DNA from 3 places in the Corynebacterium sp. p3-SID1194 genome. Region 3 is predicted to be linked to each of the others. Evidence: predicted binding sites of a transcription regulator. Region 3 holds the regulator's gene; each other region holds the start of a gene.

What was found. Region 3 encodes LexA, which represses DNA repair genes until DNA is damaged. Its sites were predicted from a motif close to CGAACANNTGTTCG; they were not measured.
Region 1: a site for LexA is predicted at 2,332-2,345, ahead of M3G19_RS00780 (HNH endonuclease signature motif containing protein). Genes of this name have one in related genera too.
Region 2: a site for LexA is predicted at 1,684-1,697, ahead of M3G19_RS03410 (SAV_6107 family HEPN domain-containing protein). Genes of this name have one in related genera too.

What each region holds. Positions count from the first base shown of each region.
Region 1 is NZ_JALXWY010000001.1:154,606-159,795, forward strand. Features, by position in the region: gene M3G19_RS00760 (phosphoglycerate kinase) at 1-252, shown strand, start outside; gene tpiA (triose-phosphate isomerase) at 273-1,058, shown strand; gene secG (preprotein translocase subunit SecG) at 1,167-1,403, shown strand; gene M3G19_RS00775 (tol-pal system YbgF family protein) at 1,416-2,270, opposite strand; gene M3G19_RS00780 (HNH endonuclease signature motif containing protein) at 2,580-3,647, shown strand; gene pgl (6-phosphogluconolactonase) at 3,765-4,493, opposite strand; gene M3G19_RS00790 (glucose-6-phosphate dehydrogenase assembly protein OpcA) at 4,531-5,190, opposite strand, start outside.
Region 2 is NZ_JALXWY010000003.1:24,054-29,243, forward strand. Features, by position in the region: gene mraZ (division/cell wall cluster transcriptional repressor MraZ) at 1-18, opposite strand, end outside; gene M3G19_RS03405 (DUF3040 domain-containing protein) at 615-1,007, opposite strand; gene M3G19_RS03410 (SAV_6107 family HEPN domain-containing protein) at 1,122-1,559, opposite strand; gene M3G19_RS03415 (N-acetyltransferase) at 1,814-2,389, shown strand; gene M3G19_RS03420 (polyprenyl synthetase family protein) at 2,439-3,536, shown strand; gene M3G19_RS03425 (alpha-(1->6)-mannopyranosyltransferase A) at 3,550-5,025, shown strand; gene M3G19_RS03430 (Rv2175c family DNA-binding protein) at 4,997-5,190, opposite strand, start outside.
Region 3 is NZ_JALXWY010000001.1:14,246-19,435, reverse strand. Features, by position in the region: gene hrpA (ATP-dependent RNA helicase HrpA) at 1-2,334, shown strand, start outside; gene nrdR (transcriptional regulator NrdR) at 2,371-2,835, opposite strand; gene M3G19_RS00085 (hypothetical protein) at 2,911-3,282, opposite strand; gene lexA (transcriptional repressor LexA) at 3,561-4,235, shown strand; gene M3G19_RS00075 (DeoR/GlpR family DNA-binding transcription regulator) at 4,367-5,146, shown strand.

The DNA of each region.
Region 1 (5,190 bases), 140 kb from region 3:
AACGGCCCCATGGGCGTGTTCGAGAAGCCGAACTTCGCCGACGGCACCCGCGCCGTCGCCCAGGCCATGATCGACGCCACCGCGAACAACGGCTCCTTCACCGTCGTCGGCGGCGGCGACTCCGCAGCATCGGTGCGCACACTCGGCCTCGACGAGAACGGCTTCTCCCACATCTCCACCGGCGGCGGCGCGTCCCTCGAGCTCGTCGAAGGTAAGGAACTTCCGGGCGTCGCCGTCCTGGAACAGAACTAGAGCGAAAGGAGCCACTACTAATGGCACGCACACCACTGATCGCCGGCAACTGGAAGATGAACCACGACCACCTCGAGGCCATCTCCCAGGCGCAGCGCCTCGCATTCGCGCTGCCGGGCGACTACTACGAGGATGTCGACGTCGCGCTCACCGTCCCCTTCACCGATTTGCGGTCCCTGCAGACCCTCGTCCAGGGTGACAAGCTGAAGATCACCTACGGCGCCCAAGACGTCTCCGCCCACGAGTCCGGTGCCTACACCGGCGAGATCTCCGCGGCGATGCTGGCCAAGCTGGACTGCACGTGGGTCGTCGTCGGCCACTCCGAGCGCCGCGATTACCACAACGAGTCCAACGAACTCGTCGCCTCTAAAGCCAAGGCCGCACTCGACAACGGCATCAGCCCGATCGTCTGTGTCGGTGAGCCCTTGGAGGTGCGGGAGGCAGGGGAGCACGTGGGCTTCGTCGTCAAGCAAACGCGCGAATCTCTCGCTGGCCTGTCTACCGAGGAACTCTCCAAGACCGTGATCGCCTACGAGCCCGTGTGGGCCATCGGCTCCGGCAAGAGCGCGTCCGCCGAAGACGCCCAGGAGATCTGCGCCGCAATCCGCGGCCTCATCGCCGAGCTTTCCGACGACACCGTCGCCTCCTCCATCCGCATCCTCTACGGCGGTTCCGTGAAAGCCGACACCATTGCCGACATCATCGGCCAGCCCGATGTCGACGGTGGCCTCGTCGGCGGCGCATCCCTCGACGGCAACGACTTCGCCAAACTCGTCGCCGCCGCAGGCGACGCAGTCCGCGCCTAGAGGCCCTCACCCCAAAGCTTCCCCGGCACGTCGATGCTGGGGAAGCTTGCCCGTTCATGTAACATGTGAACGGTTAACCGCCCGTACCCGATATGGAGGCATCTTCACATGACCCTCGCACTGCAGATCATCCTCGTCATCGCATCCCTGCTGATGACTGTCTTCGTTCTGCTGCACAAGGGCAAAGGTGGCGGCCTGTCCTCCCTCTTCGGCGGCGGCGTCCAGGCGAACCTGTCCGGTTCCACCGTCGTGGAGAAGAACCTCGACCGCTACACCGTGGCCGTGGCGATCATCTGGATCGTCTGCATCATCGGCCTCAACCTGATCCAGGCATACGGCCTGTAAGAATCAGACCGCCTAAATCAGCCCCTGATCCTTCAAGAACTGGAGGTAACGCGGGGGCTCTTCTTCAAAAATCTCCGGGACCATCATGTATGCCGCGATGAGCCCGTTTGCGGCTGGTCGCTCGTAGCCGAGCTCGTACTCGCACTGACCCAGCCGCAGTTGGATATACGGGTTCTCGATTCCGCCGGGGGATTGCGTTGCCTCGAAGAACGCATCGCGGGCGGCCTGCCAGTCACCAAGTTCTATTAGGGCATCGCCCATTGTGCCGAAGAACCACATGGCCCCGTCCGCCAACCGGGGATTACCCAGAAGTGCCAAACCTTGGTGGCACAACTCGATGGCAGAACGGTAATCCTCGGCATCCATCAGATCATTGATGCGCTCGGCGAGTTCTTGCACCTCCGGTGAGTCGACTTCGGATTCCTGTGCGGGATTTTCTTCGGGACTGGTGATCTCACCCGTAGCGACAGCCACATAAGTCTTGTCCTTGCCGAACCCGGCCGTACCGAACTCTTCGTACAGATCGGAAAAGATCGCCCGTGCCCGCTCTTTGGAGCCAACGTGCCATTCGATCACACCCTCGTAGAACCGGCGTTCCTGGTCGTCTTCCGGGTACCACCGGGCGAAGCGGTGGAACCACCGAGCCATGTCGTTGTAGGCGCCCAGTCGCATCATCTGCGCCAATGCGGTGTTCAGAATGAGTTTGAGCTTCTCGGTGTCTTCCTCATCACCGGGGAACATGGCCCACATCTGGTTGTACAAAGCGACCAGCGTCGAAGCGTCGCCCTGCTCTACCGCTGCGTCGATGCGAGGATCCAGCTCTTGTTTGAAAATGCGTTTGAAGTTCTTCCAGGCTGCTTCATCCATTGGTGCTCCTACGGGTCGTTGTGCGCGGACTTGGTTATCCGGCCTTGCGCCCGAATGTAGACGAATATGTAGTTGTCCAGTTTTGAATTCGCTGGGCGTTCACTGATCTCGATGTCGACGACGGCCTTCTCCCGCTTTCGCTTGACGACGCCACTCTGTCTCCCACACCACCCCGCCCACGCCCTTTCACCGGCGTGCGGCGGGGTTTCGGCCATTTCTGTGCCCTGTGACCTGCCTGTTTAGGCGATGTCTACTGAAGTAGACATTGTTTGGTGGATCTCGGGTTGCGGGGCGTTTAACGTTTGTGTCATGAACCAATTCGCGGCGCATGTGGGCGCAGGCAATGCTATCGACTTGCTGGGGAGTTTCGATGCCCAGCAGCTTGTCGACGCCGGTGCTAACCCCACCCGCGTTGCCGATTGGAAAGGCGTCTACGAGGTCTACTACGGAAAGACTCGATTTTCCCGCCAGCAGGCTAATGCTGTTCGTGTTGCCCGCCAGACGGCGAAGTCACTGGATCAGTTGGTGCTCATCGAGCAGCGAGTCCGCAAGTTGGGCACGGAGAAAGAAAAGTGGAAGATCCGCCTGGCGTTGTTGTCTGTGCGCGGGAACTATGAGACGTTGAAGCGCCGCGCCAAAGACATCGTTCCTGAGGTGGATACACCTGCTCCTGAGTCGTCGGTGCGGTTCGGTAAGGAGCGGAAAGGTAAGCGCACTTTTAGTGCTACTGGTGATGCGAGTGATATCGCTGCTCTTGAGTACGCCCTGCGCCGAAACCTGGATGCTAATCGTCCTGAGGGTCCGCAGATGTACGAGGCGTTCCACGACCTACTGCACAACGATGGTGCTGTCGCTGATGCTGTCCCACGCCCGCTGGTCCAGATTCCGTTGCCGGATTACATCTCGATCCTCGGCGGCCAAGGCGATGACACCATCCTGGGGCTGTCTGATGGCACCACAATGACTGGTGCGGAGTACTTGATGCACCATCACTCCAAAGACCTTGAGGTGGCGTTGTTTCACCCGCAGGCAGGTCCGGTGAACCTGTATAACACGAAACGGTTCGCCAATAAGAAACAACGCGACCTCGCCCGGGCAACACTGACGACGTGTCCTGTGCCGGATTGCCGGCATGCTGCCGATAACTGCGAGGTCCACCACATCACCCCCTGGGCCCGCGGTGGGCCGACGAATATGAATAACCTGTCGGTGTTGTGCAGGTACCACAACCGCACCAACGACGATGACCCCGACAGGAACAACAGGGGTCGAATACAGATGCGCGATGGGACACCGACATGGATCTCACCGCGCGGAACACCAGTGGCGAACAAGACACACCAATACGGTGCCATGCACCTACTGTTCGGGAAATAGCGAAAAGGCCGCAGACACAGTCTGACCACGCTTATCGCGTGAGTCAGGCATGTCCACGGCCAGTTCGGCACGCCCGAAAACTTGCGCAGGGCCTGCGCCAGAGTGCTGGGAGAAGAGCTACTGCGCCGGGGTGAAAGCGTCCTCGGTGACGAAGAGCGTGGTATCCGCGAGGGCGGGAACGCGCGTGACGGGCCATTCGTCGGAGGGCTCGCCGTCCACGAGGTGGCTGATGGCTTCGGCCTTCTCGGAGCCGGAGACAAGGAGCCAGACCTGCTTCGCGCGGGCAACGGCGGGAAGCGTCAGGGTGATGCGCTCAGCGGGCGGCTTCGGGGAGTCGGTGACACCGACGACGAGCTTGTCTTCTTCGCTCAGCTGCGGCGAGGAGGGGAACAGCGAGTTGATGTGGCCGTCGGGGCCCATGCCCAGGAGGTGGAGGTCGAAGCCTCGGGGAGCGTGCTGGTGGATGGCGTTGGAGTAGTTCGCGGCTGCGTCGTCGAGCGGAAGGTTGCCGGGGCGATAGCCGTGAATATTGGACTCCGGGATATTGACGTGGTTGAGCAGGGCGTACCGTGCCTGTCCTTCGTTGGAGTCCGGGTCGTAGACGGGGACGTTGCGCTCGTCGCCGAAGAAGACGTGGATGCGGGACCAGTCGAGGTTCTTGGCGCGTACGAGGCGCGACAGGAGCTTGATGCCGGCGCCGCCGCCGGTGAAAACTACGCGTGCGATTCCGTCCCCGTGCACACCGCCGGTATCGGAGGTGATGATCTCGGTGACGGTGTCGACGAAGCGGGCAGAGGCTTCGTCGATAAGCACATCGAGATTGGGGACGTTCTCGACGGTAATCATTGCTATCGCTCCTTCAAAAACTGCTTGCCTTATGACTCTAGACAAAATTCACGTTCGACAGTGACCGCAGCGCCTGCGAGTACGCCCAGTCGGGGTCGAGGTGGCGGAGTTCCTCGGAGAGGCAGTCGGCGTCGCTGCGGGTACTCATCGCGACGAAAGAATCGGGCATCCCCGGCACGCGCACGCGGATGCTTTTATCGTCCTTGACGCTGACGGACACGGGCCCGGATGCGCGTTCGAGGGTGAGGCGGCGGATGGGAAAGAGCCGCGACGGTTCGCTCGCGGTTTGTTCGCTGCAGATGCGGGCGACAGGCGCGTCGAGGGCGGAGGAGAGCCAGGCAGCGGCGATGTCGACGCTCGGGTCGTCGGCGGGCCCGTCGATCTCGACGGCGGTGACAGGCTCATGCGGGTAGCGGTCCAAGGCGGAGGCAACGACGCCGCGCCAGTGCGTGATGCGGGACCACAGCATGTCGGAATCGCCAGGGCAGTAGCCGTTGGCGAGACGCAGCAGCGAGTTGCCGTCGACGTTCTCGCGGGCGTTGGTGATGCGGCGGTGCGCGAGTTGCCCGAGCGGATGCTCGGCGGGAAGCGCGGGAGCGGTCGACGGCCACCATGCGACGATCGGGGTGTCCGGAAGCAAAAGAGGCGTGACGACGGACGCGAGGTTGTTCGCCAACTCCCCGTGCAAATCCATGAC
Region 2 (5,190 bases), on a different contig from region 3:
ATAGGTGCCAAGAAACATCCGGCGCCCTACCTTCCTTCGCTCAATGACTCCGGCTGTGAATTTTTGTCAGATCCGACCCGGCATCGTCACACCGGCCCTTCACTGTCCCCCACTTTAACCCACTCTCCCCCACAAACGCCACATTGGAACACAAAATTCTTTCCGCGTGTCACGAATTCACAGTTCAGCACACTGATCACACGTGGCGCGTCCACCCACCCCCTCTAGCCACATTCCACCACATCTGCCCCTAATCGCCCTTTACTACCCCACCATCACCACCAATACCGCCACGACCGATCGACATTCCCGCAGGAAAAACGGATCACGCCATGACCAAGAGGCCCCAGTGGGTGAAAGTGGGGAGCCTGAGTGGAGGAAAGTGGGAAACCCAGGTGGAGGGAAGTGGGAAGCCGAGCAAAAAGGCACTACACAGGCGAGATACCGTGATGCGCGCACAAAAATTCCCCCTCACGTTTCCGTAAGAGGGTTTGAAACTATTCCGTTAAAGGGTCGGAAACCTATCTAGTTAGGCAGGCTCTCTTGCCTAGTTGGGCAGGCCGCTTGGTCGGGCCTTCACGCCGGGAGGGCGGCAACTGAATTAGGAGGACGGCTTACTGACCTTCGAAGCGACGGCGGAAGTTCTCTTCCATCCGGGAGCTGCGACCTTCGCGGCGCAACTGCGGTCCGGCGCTTTGAGCGCGCGATGGCACGTTCTCCTGGGCCGGTGCACGCAGCCCCCAAATGCCGCCGATGAACATGACAACGAATCCGAGAATGCTGAGTGCCACAAACCAGATGCTTTCAGCAGCCAGGGCGACGCCCGCAATGAGCAGCACGAGGCCGAGCACAATGAGGGCAACGGCCCGCATGGTCGGCCGGAACCCGCCGTCAGCAGATCCACGCTCAGGCGCAGAAGCCACCGTCGACCCGAACTTCGGATCGTCGGCCATCAGCGACTCCTCGATTTCGCGGAGCAACTTCTGTTCCTGCTCAGATAAAGCCACTTTCACTCCCAGCCTGGTTTGGTCGCTGTCTTCTTCGAACTACAACGCGCCACGGCGCCGTTTTGTTCCCTTCATCATAGCGCCCCGACACCACCGCAGAACAGTCACAGCAGGCTAGGCGGCGGTCATGCCACTTCCCTCCCCGGCCGTCTCCCCGAAGAACTCGGAAGCCAACTGAACAAGACGTTCGACATCCCCACGTTGCGGATTCAGCTCGATCCCGGACGCGACTCTCCCCCTCAGCCGCGAGAATCCGGAGAACGCATTCGCCCAATACGCTCCACGAGCCCCTGTGAGTGCAAGCTTGTCCCACGCACTCGTGGGCAGACGCTTCCGCTTGGCCACCGCTGCCGACTGCGCAATCACGGCCCCTGCGGTACGCAGTGCCGCGCGGTACGCACTTTCCAGAGCCAGGTCGTATGCGCCGGCAGCGAGCTGCGCATGCGCATCCTCGAGCAGCGCACGCCCCGAAGCCAGAAATTCATCATGCTGCAAGGTCGCGGGCACCGCCCCGTACACCGCGCCCGTCGTCGCTGAGATCACGCTCGACATCTGACTCTCCTCCTCGTTTCACTACCGTTCCGCCCGGCGTTCACATTCCTGTTCGCGTCCTCATTTCCAATTACTTTGTGAGCCTCACACTAGAAACCGAGCCGGACACAGCCCGCCGACAGTTCGAACATGTTTTCGAACTATTGCCCCACTTCGTATCAATACCCCGTAATGACCTGCAGCTTCAGCCATGTCGGGGTGTGGATAAGCTGAATCAGACGCACCCACGCGTCCTGCATGGTTCGATGGAAACCGTGTCCGTCACCATCCGCGAGCTGTCCCCGCACGAATTCACCGCCATGGCTCCCGAACTCGTGGGCCTCTACATCACGGCGATGCGCTACCCCATTGCCATCCACGACCAACGCGTGACTGTCTGGCGCCGCGATTCGCTGGAACGGGACTTCACGGCCGTCGCCGCATTCGCCCAGGAGCAGCTCGCCGGTGTGGCTTATGGTTTCCGAGGCTCACAGAAACGCTGGTGGGACCAGCAGCTTCGACGCGGACTAGTGAATAGCCACGCGATGACGCCAGAGATGACCGCGGTCGTGGAGAACTATTTCGAGCTAGCGGAAATTCACGTGGCCCCGCATCTCCAGGGCCACGGCATCGGCAGAGCCCTCATTGAAAGACTGCTCAGCCGGGCATCGCAGCCACATGTCTTGCTCTCCACCCCCGAAGTGCCGAACGAGGGCAATGCCGCGTTCGGCCTCTACCGCTCGCTCGGCTTTGAAGATGTGCTCCGCGATTTCCGTTACACCGGTGATCCGCGCCCCTTCGCGGTGCTTGGCCGGACATTGCCGTTGGAGATCAGCACCCCGGTAAAGTGAGTGGTAATCGTCCATCCTCCCCTCCGTGCGGCAGAAGGAGACACCACTTTTGAGCGAGCGCACACCTCACATTGCGGTAGCAGATGTCCCAGCAGCAGTGGAACGAGAGCTGGAAGCATTCTTCGGGGACAACGCGGCGTCGATAAGCGAAATCGGCGCTCCCGTCGCTGAGGCCGTGGGGCACTTGCGCAATTTCGTGCTCGGCGGAGGCAAGCGCATCCGTCCCACCTACGGTTGGGTGGGATACGCGGCGACCGTCGGTGCCCACGGCGGCGGCGAGGACCCGGCGGACGTACTTCGTGCGGTCAGCGCCCTCGAGCTCATTCAAGCGTGCGCGCTCGTCCACGACGACATCATCGATGCCTCGGACACCCGACGTGGCAAGCCCACGGTCCACCGTGCAATCGCAGCGGAACATGCGCAACGCGGCTGGCACGGCGACGCTGACAAATATGGTGAGAATGTCGCGATCCTCATTGGCGATCTTGCTCTGGCCTGGGCCGACGATATGTGGCGCTACTCCGGCGTGAGCGATGAAGCGCTGCTGCGCGCGGCTGAACCGTGGCGCGGTATGCGCGCGGAGGTCATCGGTGGGCAGATCCTCGACATCGCCTTGGAAGCCTCCGGCATCGAAAGCGTGGAGATGGCAGATTCTGTCAACCGCTACAAGACCGCCGCCTACACGGTGGAACGTCCGCTCCACCTTGGTGCGGCATTGGCAGGAGCGGACGAGACGACTATCGCTGCGCTGCGCGGATACGGTCGAGATATCGGCATTGCCTTCCAGCTCCGCGACGATCTTCTGGGCGTCTTCGGCGACCCTGAGGTGACCGGTAAGCCGGCAGGCGACGATCTGCGCGAAGGCAAGCGGACCGTGCTCTACGCACTTGCGTTGCAAGCCGCGGACGCATCAGATCCGGCTGCTGCAGAAAAACTGCGTGCTGGAATCGGCACCGCCACGGCCCCCGACGACATCGCGGAACTGGCACGCATCATCGAGTCGACCGGCGCTGTGGACGTCACGGAAGAGCGCATCACGCGTCTGACCGAGTCCGGATTAAAGCATCTGGAGAACGCCCACATCACCGACGACGCCGTGGAGACCCTCACGTCCCTGGCTATCAAGTCCACGGCCCGGCGCAAATAGAGGCGCCTGTCCGATGACCGTACGACTCTCCCCGAAAACCGCGCTGTGGTTGGGCACTGCCGGCGCCGTCCTCATGGTGATCGGCTCCTTTGGCGCGGGCGCAACGAGGAACCACGGCGGGGTGCTCGATGCTTTCGGTGTCGCCTTCCTGTCGTACGGCCACGGCCGGGGCCTACTCAACATCGCGTTGACCGCAGGGCTTGTGCTTCTCGTGCTCGGTTGGGTCGCCGTCGGCCGGTATGTGCTGGCTGACCGCACTGAGCCTGGCGTGCGCGACCGGTGTGAATTCGCACGGGCGTCACTGTGGTCTGCCACTGCCCCACTCCTGCTCGCCGCGCCGCTGATGTCGCGCGACATCTACTCCTACCTCATGCAGGGCGCCATGGTCCGCGACGGTTTCGACCCGTATTCGGAAGGCGCCGCTGTAAACCCCGGCCCGTATTTGCTGGAAGTCTCCCACGACTGGCGCAACACCACCACGCCCTACGGCCCGCTGCACCTGTGGATCGGCAACGGAGTGACCAGTTTTGTCGGCGACAATGTCATGGCGGGCATCATCTGCTACAAATTCATCTCCCTCGCTGGTTTCGCCGCCATTGCGTGGGCTGTCCCGAAGATCGCGCGTTTCCTCGGGGGCGATCCAGCGGTCGCTTTGTGGCTGGGTGTAGCCAATCCGGTGATGCTCATCCACATGGTCGGCGGCATGCACAACGAGGCGGTCATGGTCGGCTTGGTCAGTCTCGGCCTTGTGGCGTGCCTGTCGCGACGCTTCCTGCTGGGCACCGTGCTGGTCGGGGTGGCTGTATCCCTCAAGGCGACGGCTGCGGTCACGTTGCCGTTCATCGTGTGGATGGCTCTGCACCGCTACGCGCCCGAGGGGTCCCGCCCAGCCCGACGGGTCGGCGTCTTCTTCGCTGCTGGTTTCGCCGTCGTAGCAACGGCTGTGGCCACCGTCGCGGCGGTGACGCTGGCGTCGGGCACCTCGTGGGGCTGGCTGGCGGAGATCTCCGGCAATTCGAAAGTGGTCAATCCGCTCTCCGCCGCGACGCTCGCCGCGGAGGCAATCACGCCCTTCCTGCAGCTTTTCGACGAAGCCTTCCCCTACAACACCGTCCTCGACACCACCCGCACTATCAGTTCGGTGCTGATGCTGGCCGGTCTCGTGGCGGTGTGGTGGATCTTCCGGAAGACTGACCGCCGCAATGTCATGGGTATGGCGCTGGCGTACATGGTCGCATTCGTCTTCAACGCAGTCTCGCTGCCGTGGTACTTCGCCTCCGCTGTGTCCGTGGCGGGCACGTTCACCCCGGCGCGCTGGCTAACACGCCTGACAGTGGGGTTGTCAGTGATCGTGGCGCTCGCGTTTTCCGGCAGCGGCAACCATCACTTCTACAACGGGCCGTGGATGCTCGCCGCTTTGATCGCCGGCTGGTGCGCGGCCGCGTATGTCCTGCCGCGCTCTAAAACGCCATCGCCTGAGCGCGCCTGATCACTTCACGGGCCCCATGGCCGTGCAACGCGTCGATCGGGCGGCCGGGCAGACTGTCATCTTCCGTGAACAGGTAGGCCAGGATTTCCTCCTGGTTGAAGCCACCGTCGAGGAGAACGGTGATGGCCCCGGCGATGAATTTGGACAGCTCCGTCCCGCCATCGA
Region 3 (5,190 bases):
ATGACCATTCAGGACGTCCGCGAACGCCCCCTGGAATACCAGGCGCAGGCTGACCAGGCGCACGCCCGCTTCAAGGACACGACCTCCGACTTCCTCGCGTCTTTGAACCTCTGGGACTACATCAAAGACTCCCGCGACGAACTGTCCGGCAACGCCTTCCGCAAACGCATGAAGAAGGAATTCCTCCACTACATGCGCATCCGCGAGTGGTTCGACCTTGTGCGTCAGCTCCGCGACGCTGAAGCGCAGCTCGGGTGGAAGAATGTCTCGTCCGCCGTCGATGCCGCCGACCGCGACACCAACGCGATCCATCAGTCGCTACTTACCGGTCTGCTGTCCAATATCGGTGCCCGCGACGGAAACTCCAAGGAATTCAAGGGGGCCCGCGGGACCCGCTTCATGGTTTTCCCGGGTTCCGCCCTGGCGAAGAAACCGCCGGAATTCGTGATGGCGGCGGAGCTCGTCGAAACGTCCCGCCTCTGGGCACGCGACGTCGCCGCGATCGACCCGTCGTGGGTGGAGAAGATCGCCCGCGACCTTCTCAAGCACTCCTATTCCGAACCGGTGTGGTCGCAGAAGCGCGCCGCGCCGATGGTGCACCAGAAGTCGATGCTTTACGGCGTCACCGTCGTCGCTGACCGCTTGGTCCCGTACCACCGCGTCGACATGGAGGCAGCCCGCGACCTGTTCATCCGCCACGCGCTTATCGACGGCGAATGGAATGCTCACCATAAGTTCTTGAAGCACAACGCGGCCCTGCTCGAAGAAGCCGCAGCCGTCGAGGAAAAGGTCCGTCGCCGCGGCATCGTCGTCGACGAGGACACCCTTTTTGACTTCTACGACCAGCGCGTCCCCAACGACATCGGCACCGGACGCCACTTCGACGCATGGTGGAAGAAGAAGCGCCAGCACGACGCGTCCTTCCTCGACTTCGACCCCGAGGCATTGCTTTACGACGCCTCCGCCGACGCCGGCGACACCGCCTTCCCCGACACCTGGCGCCACGGCTCCATCGACTACGACCTCCAGTACAAATTCGAGCCCGGCGACCCATTCGACGGTGTGACGGTGCTCGTCCCTGTTCCTCTCCTCGCGGGACTCGAAGACACCGGTTTCGACTGGCTCGTGCCCGGACTACGCGAGGAACTGGTCACCGAACTCATCCGCTCTCTTCCGAAAGCCCTGCGCAAAACGGTTGTCCCGGCCCCGGAATTCGCCGACCGGGCGATGGGCAAGCTCGTCCCGTTCGAAGCTCCCATCACCGAACAGCTCGCCGACGTTTTGCAGTCCCTCGGCGGCCACGGCATCAACGGGTCCGACTTCCGACCCAATGCGCTGCCGGCGCACCTCACGATGACCTTCGCTGCCGTCGACCGCCGCGGAAAGATCATCGATCACGACAAGAGCCTCAGCGCTCTCAAAAACCGCCAGGCCGGCCACATCACGTCTTCTGTGGCCAAGGCGACGAAGAAAGCGGAATCCGACGCCGCCAAAGACTGGACCGCCGATACCCTCGGCGACGTGCCTGAGACCGTCACTACGACGATCGAAGGCAACGATGTCGATGCGTATCCCGCTCTGGAAGCGACTGCCGACGGCGTCCGCGTCAAGGTCTTCCCCACCAAGGCTGCCGCCGATGCCTCCATGATGACGGCGACACTCACCATGCTGATGCGCCAGATCCCCGTCAACGTTTCCCAAATGACGAAAGGATTGCCGTTGCGGCAGCGTGTGGCCGTCGATAAGTATCCCCACGGTGGTGCCGCTGGACTCGTCGAGGATGCGCGCGTGGCCGCAATCCGCGACCTCATGATGAAAAATGGCGGCCCCGTGCGCACCCCCGACGAATTCAAGACACTGCTGGGCGCGGTCAAACCCCAGGTTCCTGGTGCCGTTCGCCACTCCGTCGTCGCCCTCGCCGGCGGAATTGTCGAATACGTCAATATCGCCGCCGAAATCGACAAGTGGGACGGCCCCGCCATCGACGACATCAAGCAGCAAATGCGCTTCCTGCTGCCGAAGAACGCGATCACGATTCACGGCACCGAGAATCTCCAGCACCTACCGCGCTACATGTCGGCGATCCAAGCGCGTCTCGACGACATGAACCTCGACCCCGACCGCGATGCCGACCGCCAATCCGTCATCGACGATGTCAAGGCATACCGCGATGCCAAGCTCCAACGCCTGCCCGCTAACCGCGCGAAATCCCGGGCAGTGAAGGACATCAATTGGCGAATCCAAGAGCTACGAGTGAGCCTGTTCGCCCAGCGTCTGGGCACTGCAAAGCCGGTGAGTCCACGGCGCATCGAGAAGATGATCGACAAGCTCTAGCCACGGATCAGGCAGTGGATCATCCCGAGCTGTTCGCTAGAGCTCGTCCATCCCACGATCTTTGCGACGCATGAGACGGATCTCCGATTCGAAGTCATCAGCACTTTCGAAGGACTTATACACGGACGCGAAACGCAGGTACGCGACCTCATCCAGCGCACGCAGCGGCTCCAAGATCGCAAGACCGATCTCATTCGACGGGATTTGGGAGCTGCCGTGGCTGCGTACGATCTCTTCGACTTCCTGCGCGAGTCGCTTCAGCGAGTCGTCGGACACGTCGCGACCTTGGCACGCGCGGCGCACGCCGACGATGAGCTTGTCGCGGTCGAAGGGCTCGCTGACCCCGTTGCGCTTCACCACCGTCAACACAGCTTTCTCCATGGTGGTGAAACGTCCCCCGCACTCCGTGCATTCGCGACGGCGGCGGATGGCTGCTCCGCCGTCCACGAGACGCGAGTCTGAGACGCGGGAGCTATCGTTCTGACAAAAAGGGCAGTGCACGACACTGCATCTTACCCGTTCGCTGCGGCCTTATTTTCGCCCCGGCCCGGCCCGGCCGAACGGTCCCCCTGCTTGCTAGCGCTGCGAGACAGCCGCAATCTGGTTACCCGCATCCTTCGGGACAAAGCCGGCATCCCCGCCGGAGAACGCTCCGCCGAAAGCCGATCCGACAATCAGGGCCAAACCGAAGAGCGCACCCATGAGCGCCGCCCCGGTCTTCTCGCGGCGAGTTTCGAAACTATCGGCGCCGCCCTCATCCCTGCCGGAGTGACCGTCCGGGATAGGACCGTATTTTCGATTCGATGATTCCAGCGTTCGAACATGCACCGGCGCGGCATTGCCAGAACGGCGGCGATCCAGGTCCCAGACATCCGCCGGCTGAACGCGTTGCGGCGTCGCCATAGAGAAAGAATCAGTGCTGTTAGTGCGTGCGATGGAGATGGTCATTGTCGTTCCCTTTCTTGTTGTGTGTTTGCGATTCTATGGCCCGGTTGAACCACCGCCGCCACACCGTTCGAGTAGGTGTTCGATAGCTTCTATGTTCGATTTATAGCAAGGCTCCGAATTTTTGTCTAGGCGCACGCGAAATATTTCGAACAAATTTGCTCATACGTGGTAAACAGGAGGCAAGGGAACCGAACGCCGGGCAGCGTCGTCGAAGTATGTGAGGGTTTTCACCCACCACACCGATAACGACGATCACGGAAAGAAAGAGGACGCAGCCAATGCCGAAACGAGAAGACAAGAAACCTGACCTGAAGTCGTTGACCGAGCGCCAACGTCGCATTCTGGAGGTCATCCAGGATGCGGTGGTGCTCCGGGGCTACCCGCCGAGCATCCGCGAGATCGGGGATGCTGCGGGTCTGCAATCGACGTCCTCGGTGGCATACCAACTCAAAGAGCTGGAGAAGAAGGGCTTTTTGCGGCGCGACCCGAATAAGCCGCGTGCCGTCGACCTGCGCCACCTGCCTGAGACCGCCGGTCGCAAAACCCGCAAGCCGGAGCCGACGCCGGAAGATGCAGCTGCCCCGCGTTACATCCCGGTGCTCGGCCAGATAGCAGCAGGCAACCCAATCCTGGCGGAAGAGAATGTGTCGGAGTATTTCCCGCTGCCCGAGGAGCTCGTCGGCGACGGCGATCTCTATCTTCTCCAGGTCGTCGGCGAATCCATGCGCGATGCGGGCATCCTCGACGGAGACTGGGTCGCCGTCCGCACGCAGCCCGTCGCGGAGGAAGGGCAATTCGTCGCCGCGCTTATCGACGGGGAGGCGACCGTCAAGGAATTCCACCAAGACTCCTCCGGTGTGTGGCTTCTGCCCCACAACGAAGCTTTTGCCCCCATTAAGGGCGACGATGCGGAAATCATGGGTCTGGTTGTCTCCGTTTTCCGCCGGCTCTAATCTCCCCGTCCGGGGGTGAATCGGGCACACCCGGACACCCGCTGGCCCGATTGCGTTCACTTTGTGGGAATAATGGTGCACGAGTGTGAATGCCTCGCACGCGATGTTCGAGGCCCCGGAAGGAAGTGCCCATGTACGCCGAAGAACGGCGCCGCCAGATCGCGTCCCTGACAGCAGTCGAGGGGCGCGTCAACGTTACCGAACTCTCCGATAGATTCGATGTCACAGCTGAAACAATCCGCCGCGACCTTGCTGTCCTCGACCGCGACGGCATTATTCAGCGCGTGCACGGCGGTGCGGTGTCGAGTCAGTCGTACCTGACCACAGAGCTTCCCTTGGACACCCGCCTCCGCTCGGCGACGACGGCGAAGTCAGCGATCGCGAAAGCTGCGCTGCAGTTTTTGCCTTCCGGCGAAGGGTCGGTCTTCCTCGACGCGGGCACGACGACCAACGTCCTCGCAGGATTGATCAAAGACGCGCCTGGTGCACCGTCATTGTCGTTCGTGACGAATTCTTTGCCGATCGCAGTCGATCTGTCCAGCTCGGGAAAGCTCAACATCCAGTTGCTCGGCGGTACTGTGCGCGCCATTACGCAGGCAGTTGTCGGGGACACAGCGCTTCGCACACTCGCGCTTTTGCGTGCCGACGTCGCGTTCATCGGCACCAATGCCCTCACCGTCGATCACGGCTTATCGACGGCCGACGCCCAGGAAGCGGCTGTGAAATCGGCAATGGTGACCAATGCCCGGAAGGTAGTTGTGCTGTGCGATTCCTCGAAGTTGGGAAGCGATTACCTGGTCAGCTTCGCGGGGCTCGACAGTGTCGACGTCGTTATCACGGACACCGACGCACCGCCATCCTTCGTCGATGAGCTCACCGAGCTCGGCGTCGACGTGATCCTGGCCGAGTAATCCCCTTCCCGCGCTGGTGACCCGATTGTTGAGCACAGTCACAC